DNA from 2 places in the Kineococcus aurantiacus genome. Region 2 is predicted to be linked to the other one. Evidence: riboswitches for the same ligand, from Rfam matches in the RefSeq annotation. Region 2 holds a riboswitch; the other holds the start of a gene.
The links. A riboswitch is a leader RNA that binds a small molecule or an ion and turns the genes downstream of it on or off. The one in region 2 is predicted to bind glycine.
Positions count from the first base shown of each region.

Region 1: another riboswitch for glycine. It lies ahead of gcvP (aminomethyl-transferring glycine dehydrogenase); the one in region 2 lies ahead of gcvT (glycine cleavage system aminomethyltransferase GcvT).

Region 1 covers NZ_JACCBB010000001.1:449,085-454,679, forward strand. Annotated here, with positions in the region: gene gcvP (aminomethyl-transferring glycine dehydrogenase) at 1-2,602, opposite strand, end outside; glycine riboswitch at 2,675-2,769, opposite strand; gene BJ968_RS02180 (AAA family ATPase) at 2,819-3,580, shown strand; gene BJ968_RS02185 (SMI1/KNR4 family protein) at 3,724-4,413, shown strand; gene BJ968_RS02190 (MerR family transcriptional regulator) at 4,508-5,107, opposite strand; gene BJ968_RS02195 (bifunctional nuclease domain-containing protein) at 5,261-5,595, opposite strand, start outside.
Region 2 covers NZ_JACCBB010000001.1:2,999,788-3,005,382, forward strand. Annotated here, with positions in the region: gene BJ968_RS14515 (TIM barrel protein) at 1-47, opposite strand, end outside; gene BJ968_RS14520 (Gfo/Idh/MocA family protein) at 60-1,277, opposite strand; gene BJ968_RS14525 (LacI family DNA-binding transcriptional regulator) at 1,433-2,473, shown strand; gene BJ968_RS14530 (tautomerase family protein) at 2,500-2,889, shown strand; glycine riboswitch at 2,957-3,048, shown strand; glycine riboswitch at 3,050-3,138, shown strand; gene gcvT (glycine cleavage system aminomethyltransferase GcvT) at 3,180-4,271, shown strand; gene BJ968_RS14540 (L-serine ammonia-lyase) at 4,275-5,595, shown strand, end outside.

The DNA.
Region 1 (5,595 bases), 2.6 Mb from region 2:
ACCGGTCCAGCTCGGCGAGGTCCTCGCTCTCGGTCGGTTCGACCATGAGGGTCCCGACGACGGGGAAGGACATCGTCGGGGCGTGGAAGCCGTGGTCGATGAGCCGCTTGGCGACGTCGTCGACGCTCACGCCCGTGGCCTTGGTCATGGGCCGCAGGTCGAGGATGCACTCGTGGGCCACGAGCCCGCCCGGCCCGCGGTACAGGACGGGGAACGCCTCGGACAGCCGGGCGGCGACGTAGTTGGCGGACAGGACGGCCTGGACGGTCGCGGCGCGCAGCCCGTCGGGGCCCATGAGCCGCAGGTAGGCCCACGGGATCGGCAGGATCCCCGCCGAGCCGAACGGGGCGGCCGAGACCATGCCGACCCCTTCGCCATCGGGGGCGGTGGAGGGCAGGAACGGCGCGAGGTGGGAGCGGACCGCGACGGGCCCGACGCCGGGGCCGCCGCCGCCGTGGGGGATGCAGAACGTCTTGTGCAGGTTCAGGTGCGAGACGTCCGCCCCGAACTTGCCCGGCCGGGCCAGGCCGACGAGGGCGTTGAGGTTCGCGCCGTCGACGTAGACCTGCCCGCCGGCGTCGTGGACGAGCCCGCAGACCTCGCGGATCGACTCCTCGTAGACGCCGTGCGTGGAGGGGTAGGTGACCATGAGCGCGGCGAGGTCGTGGGCGTGCTCGGACACCTTGGCGCGCAGGTCGTCCAGGTCGACGTTGCCGGCCTCGTCGCAGGCCACGACGACGACCTTCAGCCCGGCCATGACGGCGCTGGCGGCGTTCGTGCCGTGCGCGGAGCTGGGGATGAGGCAGACCGAGCGCTCCCCGTGGCCCTGGGCCACGTGGTAGGCGCGGATGGCCAGCAGCCCGGCGAACTCCCCCTGCGAGCCGGCGTTGGGCTGCAGCGAGACCGCGTCGTAGCCGGTGACCTCGGCGAGCCAGCGCTCGAGGTCGGCCACGAGCTCGGCCGTGCCCGCGAGCTGGTCGGCGGGGGCGTAGGGGTGCAGGTCGGCGAACTCGGGCCAGGAGATGGGCTCGAGCTCGGTCGTGGCGTTGAGCTTCATGGTGCACGAGCCCAGCGGGATGGCCCCGCGGTCCAGGGCGTAGTCGGCGTCGGACAGCCGGCGCAGGTACCGCAGCATCGCCGTCTCGGAGCGGTGCTGCGAGAACACGGGGTGGGTCAGGAACTCCGACGTGCGGCGCAGCGCGGCGGGCAGCGCGGGCTCGGCGCTCACCTCGGCGGGGTCGAGGCCGAACCCGGCCAGGGCCGCCGCGACGTGGGCGTCGGTGGTCGTCTCGTCGACCGTGAGCCCGACGTGGTCGGCGTCGACGAACCGCAGGTTCACCCCGGCCGCCAGGGCTGCGTCGACGACGGCGCGCGCCCGGCCCGGGACGCGGGTCAGGACGGTGTCGAAGAACGCGTCGTGGACGACCTCGACGCCTCCCGCCCGCAGGGTCTGCGCGAGCGCGGCGGCGCGGCGGGCGACCTGGGCCCCGATGGCCCGCAACCCCTCGGGGCCGTGCCAGACGGCGTAGCAGCCGGCCATGACGGCCAGCAGCACCTGGGCGGTGCAGATGTTCGACGTGGCCTTGTCGCGGCGGATGTGCTGCTCGCGGGTCTGCAGCGCCAGGCGGTACGCCGGGTTGCCGTCGGCGTCGACGGAGACCCCGACGAGCCGTCCGGGCAGGGACCGCTCCAGCCCCTTGCGCACGGCCATGTACGCCGCGTGCGGGCCGCCGGCGCCCATGGGGACGCCGAAGCGCTGGCTGGAGCCCACGGCGACGTCGATCCCGAACTCCCCCGGCGCGACGAGCTGCGTCAGGGCGAGCAGGTCGGCGGCGGCCACGGCGACCGCCCCGCGGGCGTGGGCGTCGGCGACGACCCCGGCGAGGTCGCGGACCTTGCCCGAGGTCCCCGGGTACTGCACGAGCAGGCCGAAGACGGCGTCCAGACCGGCCAGCGGGTCGGGGGTGTCGAGGTCGACGAGGGCCAGTTCCAGCCCGAGCGGCAGCGCCCGGGTGCGCAGGACCGCGAGGGTCTGCGGCAGGACGTCGGCGTCGACGGCGAACACGGCACCGGCGGGGGCCTTGGAGGTGCGGCGCGCCAGCGTCATGGCCTCGGCGGCGGCGGTGCCCTCGTCGAGCAGGGAGGCGTTGGCGATCGCCAGCCCCGTCAGGTCGGTGACCGCGGTCTGGAAGTTCAGCAGGGCCTCCAGCCGCCCCTGGGAGATCTCGGGCTGGTACGGCGTGTACGCCGTGTACCAGGCCGGGTCCTCCAGGACGTTGCGGCGCACCACGGCCGGGGTGCGGGTGCCGACGTACCCCAGGCCGATCATCGAGGGGACCACGCGGTTCTTGGCGGCCAGCGCCCGCAGCGCGGCCGTCACCGACGTCTCGCCGAGCGCTTCGGGCAGGTCGAGCACACCGTCGCGGATCCCCGCGGGCACGGCCCGGTCGACGAGGTCGTCGAGGGAGTCCAGGCCCACGACGGACAGCATCCGGGCCACGGCGGTGGCGTCGGGGCCGATGTGGCGGGCGCTGAAGGGCAGGGCCGCCGGCTCGGGGGTGAACTCGGGCAGTTCGGTGGCGGGGACGGACGGCGAGGACATCGGCTCTCCGGAGGTCGTGGACTGGGTGGACCTCCCCGTCTGTCACCCACCCGCGGCGAGCTCCAGAGCGGCCAACCCCACGTGGTCCTTCTGCCTGAGAGGTTCCGGGGATGTTGCCCCTTCGGCGCCCCGGCCGGTGCGGTCGGGGTCTCTCCCACGCGGGGTGAACGGCCAGCCTCCACTCTAGGGGGTCCCCGCACCGCTAGGGTCTGCGCCGTGATCAGCCTCGCCGTCTGCAGCGCCAAGGGCGGGGTGGGCAAGACCTCCGTCGTCCTCGGGCTCGCCTCCGCGGCCCTCCACCGCGGCGCCAGCACGCTCGTCGTCGACCTCGACCCGCAGGCGGACGCCACCTCCGGCCTCGACGTGACGGCCCAGCGCGCGCACGACGTCGCCTCGGTGATGCAGGCCCCCAAGCGCAGGGTCGCCGAGGAGGCCGTCGCCCCCAGCGGCTGGGTGGACGACCACCCGGGTCTGCTGGACGTGCTGAGCGGGTCGGACGCCTCGGCGGGGCTGGACACCCCCAGCGCCGACGAGGAGGCCCTGAAGTCGTTGCGGCGGGCCCTGAAGAAGCTGGACGACCACGCGCTGGCGCTGCTGGACACCCCGCCGTCGCTCAACGGGCTGACCCGCTCGGCGTGGCGGGCCGCCGACGCCGTGCTCGTCGTCTCGGACGCGAGCAGGTTCTCGGTGGCGGCGGTGGACCGCACGGTGCGCGAGCTGCGGGCGCTGCGGCAGGGACCGCGCGTCGTGGGGATCCAGGTCAACCGCTTCAACCAGCGCTCCGGGGAGCAGCGGTTCCGGTACGAGGAGCTGCAGGGGTTGTTCGGCGACCTCGTCCTGGAACCCCTGCCGGACCGGGCGTCGGTGCCGCAGTCGCAGGGCGCGGGGGTCCCGCTGCACTCGCTGAGGACCCGCACGGCGCGTTCGCTCGCGGCGCAGTTCGACGCGGTCCTGGACCGGGTGCTGCCGCCGGCCTGAGGGAACCCGTTCGGGGTGCGGTACGTCCGAAGTGCGGGATGATCCGCCAGCGCGTACCGTCGTCGGACGGCGTGCGCCCGGGATCGTCCCCGCTGGTGCCGCCCCCGCTCTGCCCGCGAACGCTGCGGGTCCAAGGAGGTTCCGTGACGTCGTCCAACACCCCCCTCGACGCCGGCCGGCTGGACCCGGGCGCGGCGCGCGTGGTGCGCCCGGCCCGCACGGCCGGTCCCCTGCCCTCCCCCGTCCGCGTCCCGGCCGCCGACCCCGAGGCCGACCGCGTCACCGGCCTGGTCCAGCGGCTGCGCGCGCACTGGACGCGCTTGGGCGCCGACATCGCCACCCGCTTGCGGCCGGGGGTCGACGACGCCCGTCTCGACGCCCTGGAGCGGCAGGTGGGTCTGCTGCTGCCCCGGGGCGCGCGCGCCTGGTGGCGCGCGGTGGACGGCGTGGAACCGGTCCGGACCACCTACCGCGCCAGCGCACCGACCGTCGGCCCGGGGGGCTGGGTGCCCCTGACGCTGGAGGAGGCCGTGCGCCGGGCGACCGGTCAGGGACCGGGTCTGGCGGCGCCGCCGGCGCTGCTGCCGCTGTTCGCCCGCGACGAGGAGCTCATCGCGGTCCGGCTGGGCACGAGCCGCGCCGTCGTGGAGCAGCTGGTGCTGGCCGAGGACGGCGAGAGCTACCAGCACTCCTGGCGGGTGGGTCTGGACGAGCTGCTGAGCACCTGGGCCGATTCGCTGCTGGCGGCGGTCATCTGGCTGCCCGACGCGCACGACTGGGTCACCGACCCGTTCGCGATGCAGGCCCTGCCCCGCGCCGAGCTGCTCGACTAGGGCGCCGTCCGCGCGGCCCGTACCGGGCGGGCTCCTGCGGGAGCTCGTCCGGCGGTGCGGGCCGGGGCATTGCGGACGAGGGCGACCGGTCCGGTCAGCCCGCTTCGCGGGCGGCGCGGCGGCGGGAGAGCTCGTCGGCCAGGACCATGGCCCCTTCGCCCTCCTCGCGGGGGGCGGGGCGCTCGCTGGGCAGGGAGGCCAGCTCGCCCTCCACCTCGCGCCAGACGCGGCCGACGGCGATGCCGAAGACCCCCTGGCCGCCCTGGACGAGATCTATCACCTCGTCCGCCGAGGTGCACTCGTAGACGCTGGCGCCGTCGGACATGAGGGTGATCTGGGCCAGGTCGTCGACACCGCGCTCGCGCAGGTGCGTGACGGCGGTGCGGATCTGGTGCAGGGAGACCCCGGTGTCCAGCAGCCGCTTGACGACCTTGAGCACGAGGATGTCGCGGAAGCCGTAGAGGCGCTGCGTGCCCGAGCCGGAGGCCCCGCGCACGCTGGGCTCGACCAGACCGGTGCGGGCCCAGTAGTCCAGCTGCCGGTAGGTGATGCCGGCGGCCTTGCACGCGGTCTGCCCGCGGTACCCGACCTCGTCGTCGAGGTCCGGGAGGTCCTCGGTGAAGAGCACACCTTGAGCACGGGCGGGTCGGGTCGACTTCCGCGACGACCCCGCGACTGTGTCGCCACTGCTCACGCCGGCCTCCTCGTCATCGCCACCCGACGAGTGTTCGATCGGGAGCGTCCTGCACACTGACCGTAGAAGAGCACCCGCGGAGCGTCAACGAGGCGCGCGGCGCGCCGCGGCCCGTGACCCAGTTGTGACCCGGACGGTCGGCCGGTCATCCGGCTACTCCCGCCCCGAGCCCGACTCGAAGTCCTCGGGCGAGATGTGGTCGAGGAACTCGCGGAACTTCTCCACCTCGTCCTCGTCCTCGTCGGGCACCGGTACGCCGCCGGAGTCCAGGACCCCCTCGGCGCCGACGATGGGGCAGCCCACCCGCAGCGCCAGCGCGATCGCGTCCGACGTGCGGGAGCTGACCGTCAGCCCGCCGTCGAAGGCGAGCTCGGCGTAGTAGACGTTGTCCTTGACCGCGACGATCCGGACCTCCTCCAGACGCCGGCCGACGGCCTCGATGACGTCCTTGAGCAGGTCGTGGGTCAGCGGCCGCGGGGGCACGACGC
Region 2 (5,595 bases):
GGCAGGGGACGGTCGTGCAGGATCGCGTTGTAGACGCCGAGCTTCACGGTCGACTCCCCTCAGTCCACCGGGACGATCTCGCCCTGGCCGTCGGCGGCCCGGGTGACCGCCTCCAGCACCCGCAGGTTGTGCAGGCCGTGCGCCAGCGGCGGCACGACGGGCAGCTCGCCGATGGGGGTGCCGACGCCGCCGGCGACCTCGTTGAGGAACGCCCGGCACTGGAACGTGAAGAAGTCGCTCTGGCCGTGCCCGACGCTGGGGAAGTCCATGGGCAGACCGCCGGCGACGTAGGGGTGCTCGGGCCCGACGAGGACCTGGCGGTACCCGTTGACGACGCCCGGCGCGGTGGAGTCGGCGATGGTGAACTCCCCGGTGCGGTTGAGGTCGAAGGCTCCCGCGCCGTTCTCGGTGAAGACCTCGAACCCCAGACCGTTCGGGAGCCCGTGGGCGACCCTGGAGACGGAGAAGGTCCCGGTGGCGCCGTTCGCGAACGTCGCGGTGAACGTGGCGAGGTCCTCGTTCCCGACGTCCTCGAACTCGGTCCCGACCTCGGCCATCGCGTGCCCGACGACCACGCCGAGGGGTTTGGGGCGACGCCCGGTCACCTGGGAGAACACGGTGCCTCGGACCGACTCCAGGGGGCCGCAGAAGAACTCGCCGAGGTCGACGAGGTGGCTGCCGATGTCGGCCAGGGCGCCCGAGCCCAGGCCGCCCTGGTAGCGCCAGCTGATGGGGGCGTCCGGGTTGGCGGCGTAGTCGCACCAGTAGTGCCCGTTGAAGTGGCGGACCTGCCCGAGGTGACCGTTCAGCACCTGCTCGCGCAGCGCGTTGATCGCGGGGGAGCGGCGGAACGTGAAACCCACGGCGGCGACCTGACCGGGGTGGGCCGCGGCGGCGGCGACCATGGCCTCGGCGTCGGCGACGGAGGGGGCCAGCGGTTTCTCGCACAGCACGTGCTTGCCGGCGGCCAGCAGCCCCTCGACGATCTCGCGGTGCAGGTGGTTGGCGACGACCACGCTGACGGCGTCGACGTCGTCGGCCTCGGCGACCGCCTGCCAGTTCGTCTCGGCGCGCTCGTAGCCGTACCGGGCCGCGGCGGCCTGCGCGAAGGGGGCGTGCGCGTCGGCGACGGCGACGAGTCGGACGGGGGGCAGGCCCTCGCCGTACGCGCCGCCGGTCAGGGTGGTCGCGGCGCGGTAGCCGGCGAGGTGGGCGCGGCCGGCCATGCCGGCGCCGATGACGGCGACGCCGAGGGGCTGGGTGCGGGGGACGGGCATCGTCGTGGCCTTCCGGGACGGGGACGGGACGGGGTGAGGACGGGGCGTCGGGGCGCACCGTCGTCGGTGCGCCGCCACGGTCTTCAAACCGGTTTGAACGACGCTCAGTAGAATCGGTTCGAAAGCAGTCCGTGTCAAGCGCCCGAGGAGGCCCCGTGCCGCAGGGACCCGTCCGCCGTCCCACGATCAAGGACGTCGCCGCCCTGGCCGGCGTGTCGAAGGGCATGGTCTCCCTGGCCCTGCGCGGGGCGCCGGGTCCCAGCGCCGAGACCGCCGCGCGCGTGGTGCGGGCCGCCGAGGAGCTCGGCTACCGCGCCGACCGCGCCGCGAGCTCCCTGGCGCTGCGCCGCACCCGGCTGCTCGGCGTCGTCGCCAACGTCCGCAACGCCTTCCACGCCGAGCTCGTCGAGGAGCTGCAGGCGGCCGCCGAGGAGGCCGGCTACGAGGTGGTGCTCGCCCCGACGACCCGCACCCGCGGCGAGGGGGCGGCCCAGGAGGCGCTGCTGGACTCGCGCTGCGAGTCGCTGCTGCTGCTGGGGCCGGAGTCCGGCGCGGACGAGCTGGTCGCCCTCGACGCCCGCGCGCCCGTCGTGGTGCTGGGCCGCCGGCCCCGGCCCCGGGACGGCGCCGGGCGCGGTCCCGACGTCGTGCGCGCCTGTGACGAGACGGGCGTGCGGCTGGTCGTGGAGCACCTGGCCGCGCTGGGGCACCGCGAGCTGCTGCACGTCGGCGGGGGTGCGGGGGACATCGCCGCCGACCGCCGCGCCGGGGTGGAGGCCGCGGCCGCCGCCCTCGGCCTGGGCGTGCGCACCGTCGACGCCGGGTTCGACGAGGAGGCCGGCGTCGACGCGGCCCGGCGGGTCCTGGCGCAGGGGTGGTCGGGGTCGGCCGTCGTCGCCGTCAGCGACCGCGTCGCCCTGGGCTTCCTGGACGTCCTCAACCGCGAGGGGATCGCCGTGCCGGGGCGGGTGTCGCTGAGCGGGTACGACGACAGCCCGCTGGCCCAGCTGGGGCACGTGCGGCTGACGACCGTCAGCCAGGACCCGGCCGGGCAGGCGCGCTGCGCGGTGCGGCTGGCGGTCGACCGGCTGGAGGGGGAGGGGTCGGAGGAGGCGCGCGACGTCGTCCTCGAACCCCGGCTCGTCGTGCGCGGGACGACCGGGCCTGTCCACCCGCGAACAGATGTGTCAGAATGACAGGACAAATGGTCCTGGAGGTTCCCGTGCCCCTGCTCCGCTTCGACCTCGTCGCCGGCCGCACCCCCGCCGAGCTGACCGCCCTGCTCGACGCCGCCCACGCGGCCGTCCTCGAGGCGTTCGAGGTCCCGCCCGGCGACCGCTACCAGGTCGTCCACCAGCACCCGCGCGGTGAGCTGGTCGTCCACGACACCGGCCTCGGCATCGAGCGCACCGACGGCGTCGTCGTCCTGCAGGTGACCAGCCGCCCGCGCCCGCGCGAGCAGAAGGAGGCTCTCCACCGCCTCCTGGCCCACCACCTGCGGGAGCGCGCCGGCGTCGACCCCGGCGACCTCGTCGTCTGCCTCGTCGAGAACTCCGACGCCGACTGGTCCTTCGGGCACGGCCGCGCGCAGTTCCTCACCGGCGAGCTCTGAGCGCGCACCCTGGCTGCCGGGACCGGCCGTGTGCCAGGCTGAGGCCCACAACTGGACACACGGCCGCTTCGCCCCGGCGGGAGAGCCCCACCGCCCCCGGTGGGCACCGTAGGAGCAACCACCCCGGAACCTCTCAGGTCCACGCACCGCCGCGGGCAGGCCGCTCTGGAAAGCAGGACCCCACGGTCCTCACCGACGGGGAAAGCCCTGCCCAGGGCGAAGCTCTCAGGTCCCGCGACAGAGGGGGTACCGCCCGGCCGCGACGTGCGGCCGTGCCGAGAGGAGCCCCCGTGACCACCGCCAGCCCGCTCGCGGCCGCCCACGCCGCCCTCGGCGCGTCGATGACCGACTTCGCCGGGTGGTCCATGCCCCTGCGCTACGCCTCCGACCTCGCCGAGCACCAGGCCGTGCGCACCACCGCCGGGATCTTCGACCTCTCGCACATGGGCGAGCTGCGCGTCAGCGGCCCCCGGGCCGCCCAGGCCCTCGACCACGCCCTCGTCGGCAAGCCCTCCACCATGCCCCTGGGCCGCGCGGCCTACGGCATGGTCGTCGACGCCGACGGCGGCATCCTCGACGACGTCGTGACCTACCGGCTCGGCGAGCAGGAGTTCCTCGTCGTCGCCAACGCCGCCAACTCCGGCGTCGTCGCCCGCGAGCTCACCACCCGCTGCGCCCCCTTCGACGCGGTCGTCGCCGACGAGACCGCCGACTGGGCCCTCGTGGCCGTCCAGGGCCCGGCCGCGCTCGCGGTCGTCGACCCGCTCACCGACGCCGACCTGAGCGGGCTCGGCTACTACCGCTGCCTGCCCACCACCCTGGCCGGCAGCGAGGTCCTCGTCGCCCGCACCGGCTACACGGGCGAGGACGGCTTCGAGGTCTTCGCCCCCGTGGCCGCCGCCACCGCGGTCTGGGACGCGCTGCTGGCCGCCACCCGCGAGCACGGCGGCGTCCCCGCCGGCCTGGCCTGCCGCGACACCCTGCGGCTGGAGGCCGGGATGCCGCTGTACGGGCACGAGCTCAGCCGGGACGTCACGCCCTACGCGGCCGGCCTGGGTCGCGTCGTGAAGCTCGACAAGGACAGCGGCGTGGGCCTGGAAGCCCTGCGGGAGCTGTCCACCCGCGAACCCGCCCGGGTCCTCGTGGGCCTGCGCGGCACCGGGCGCCGGGCGGCGCGCGCGGGGTACTCCGTCGTCCACGACGGCTCGGCCGTCGGCGTCGTGACCAGCGGCGCCCTGTCGCCCACGCTGGGCTTCCCCGTCGCGATGGCCCACGTCGAGCGCGGCCTCGCCGCGCCCGGGACCGCCCTGGCCGTCGACGTGCGGGGCACCGAGCTGCCCGTCGAGGTCGTCGTGCTGCCCTTCTACCGGCGGGAGCGCTGAGCCGTGGCGCTGTCCGTGTTCGACATGTTCTCCATCGGCGTCGGCCCCTCCAGCTCGCACACCGTCGGCCCCATGCGCGCCGCGCTCGCCTTCGCCGAGGGCCTCGACCGCGACGGCCTCCTGCCGCGGGTCCACTCGATCGCGGTCGACCTGCACGGCTCCCTCGGGGCGACCGGCCGCGGCCACGGCACCGACCGGGCCGTCGTCCTGGGCCTGCTCGGGGAACGGCCCGAGCTCCTGGACCCCGACGCCGTCGGGGGGCACCTCGAGGAGGTCCGCCGCACCGGGCGGCTGGACGTCCTGCGCCGGCACGCCGTGGGCTTCGACCTCGACGCCGACGTGCGCCTCCTCGGCGGCACCCCGCTGCCCGCGCACCCCAACGGCATGGTCTTCACGGCCCGCGACGCGGCGGGGGACGTCCTCGCCGAACGGACGTCGTACTCCGTCGGCGGGGGGTTCGTGAAGGACCACCCGCTGGACGCCTCCGAGCCCGTGGCGGGCGCGGGGGAGGACCTGCCGTGGGGTTTCCGCACCGGGGCCGAACTCCTCGACCGCTGCCGCACCACGGGGCTGGGCGTCGCGGACCTGGTGCGGCGCAACGAGGAGAGCCTGCGCCCGGCCGCGGAGGTCGACGCCGGGCTGCTGCGGATCTTCGACGCCATGCGCGCCTGCGTCGACCACGGCCTCGTCACCGACGGCGTGCTGCCCGGCGGGCTGGGCGTGCGGCGCCGCGCCCCGCGGCTGCACGCCCAGCTGCGGGCCGAGGAGGGCTCGTCGGGGTCCGACGTCCTGCACGCCATGGACTGGGTGAGCCTGTTCGCCCTGGCCGTCAACGAGGAGAACGCCGCCGGCGGGCGCGTGGTCACCGCACCCACCAACGGCGCCGCGGGCATCGTCCCCGCGGTCCTCCACTTCTACCGCCGCTTCGTGCCCGGGGCCGACGACGCCGGGACGGTGCGGTTCCTGCTGGCCGCCGGCGGCGTCGGGATCGTCCTGAAGGAGACCGGGTCCATCTCCGGGGCGGAGGTGGGGTGCCAGGGCGAGGTGGGCTCGGCCAGCGCCATGGCCGCCGCGGGCCTGGCCGAGGTCCTCGGCGGCACGCCCGAGCAGGTGGAGAACGCCGCCGAGATCGCCGTCGAGCACCACCTGGGGCTGACGTGCGACCCCGTCGGGGGCCTGGTGCAGATCCCCTGCATCGAGCGCAACGCGGTGGGGGCCACCACCGCCATCCACGCCGCGCGCACGGCGATGCGCGGTGACGGCCACCACGTCGTGAGCCTGGACACCGCCATCGCCACGATGCGGCAGACGGGCGCGCACATGC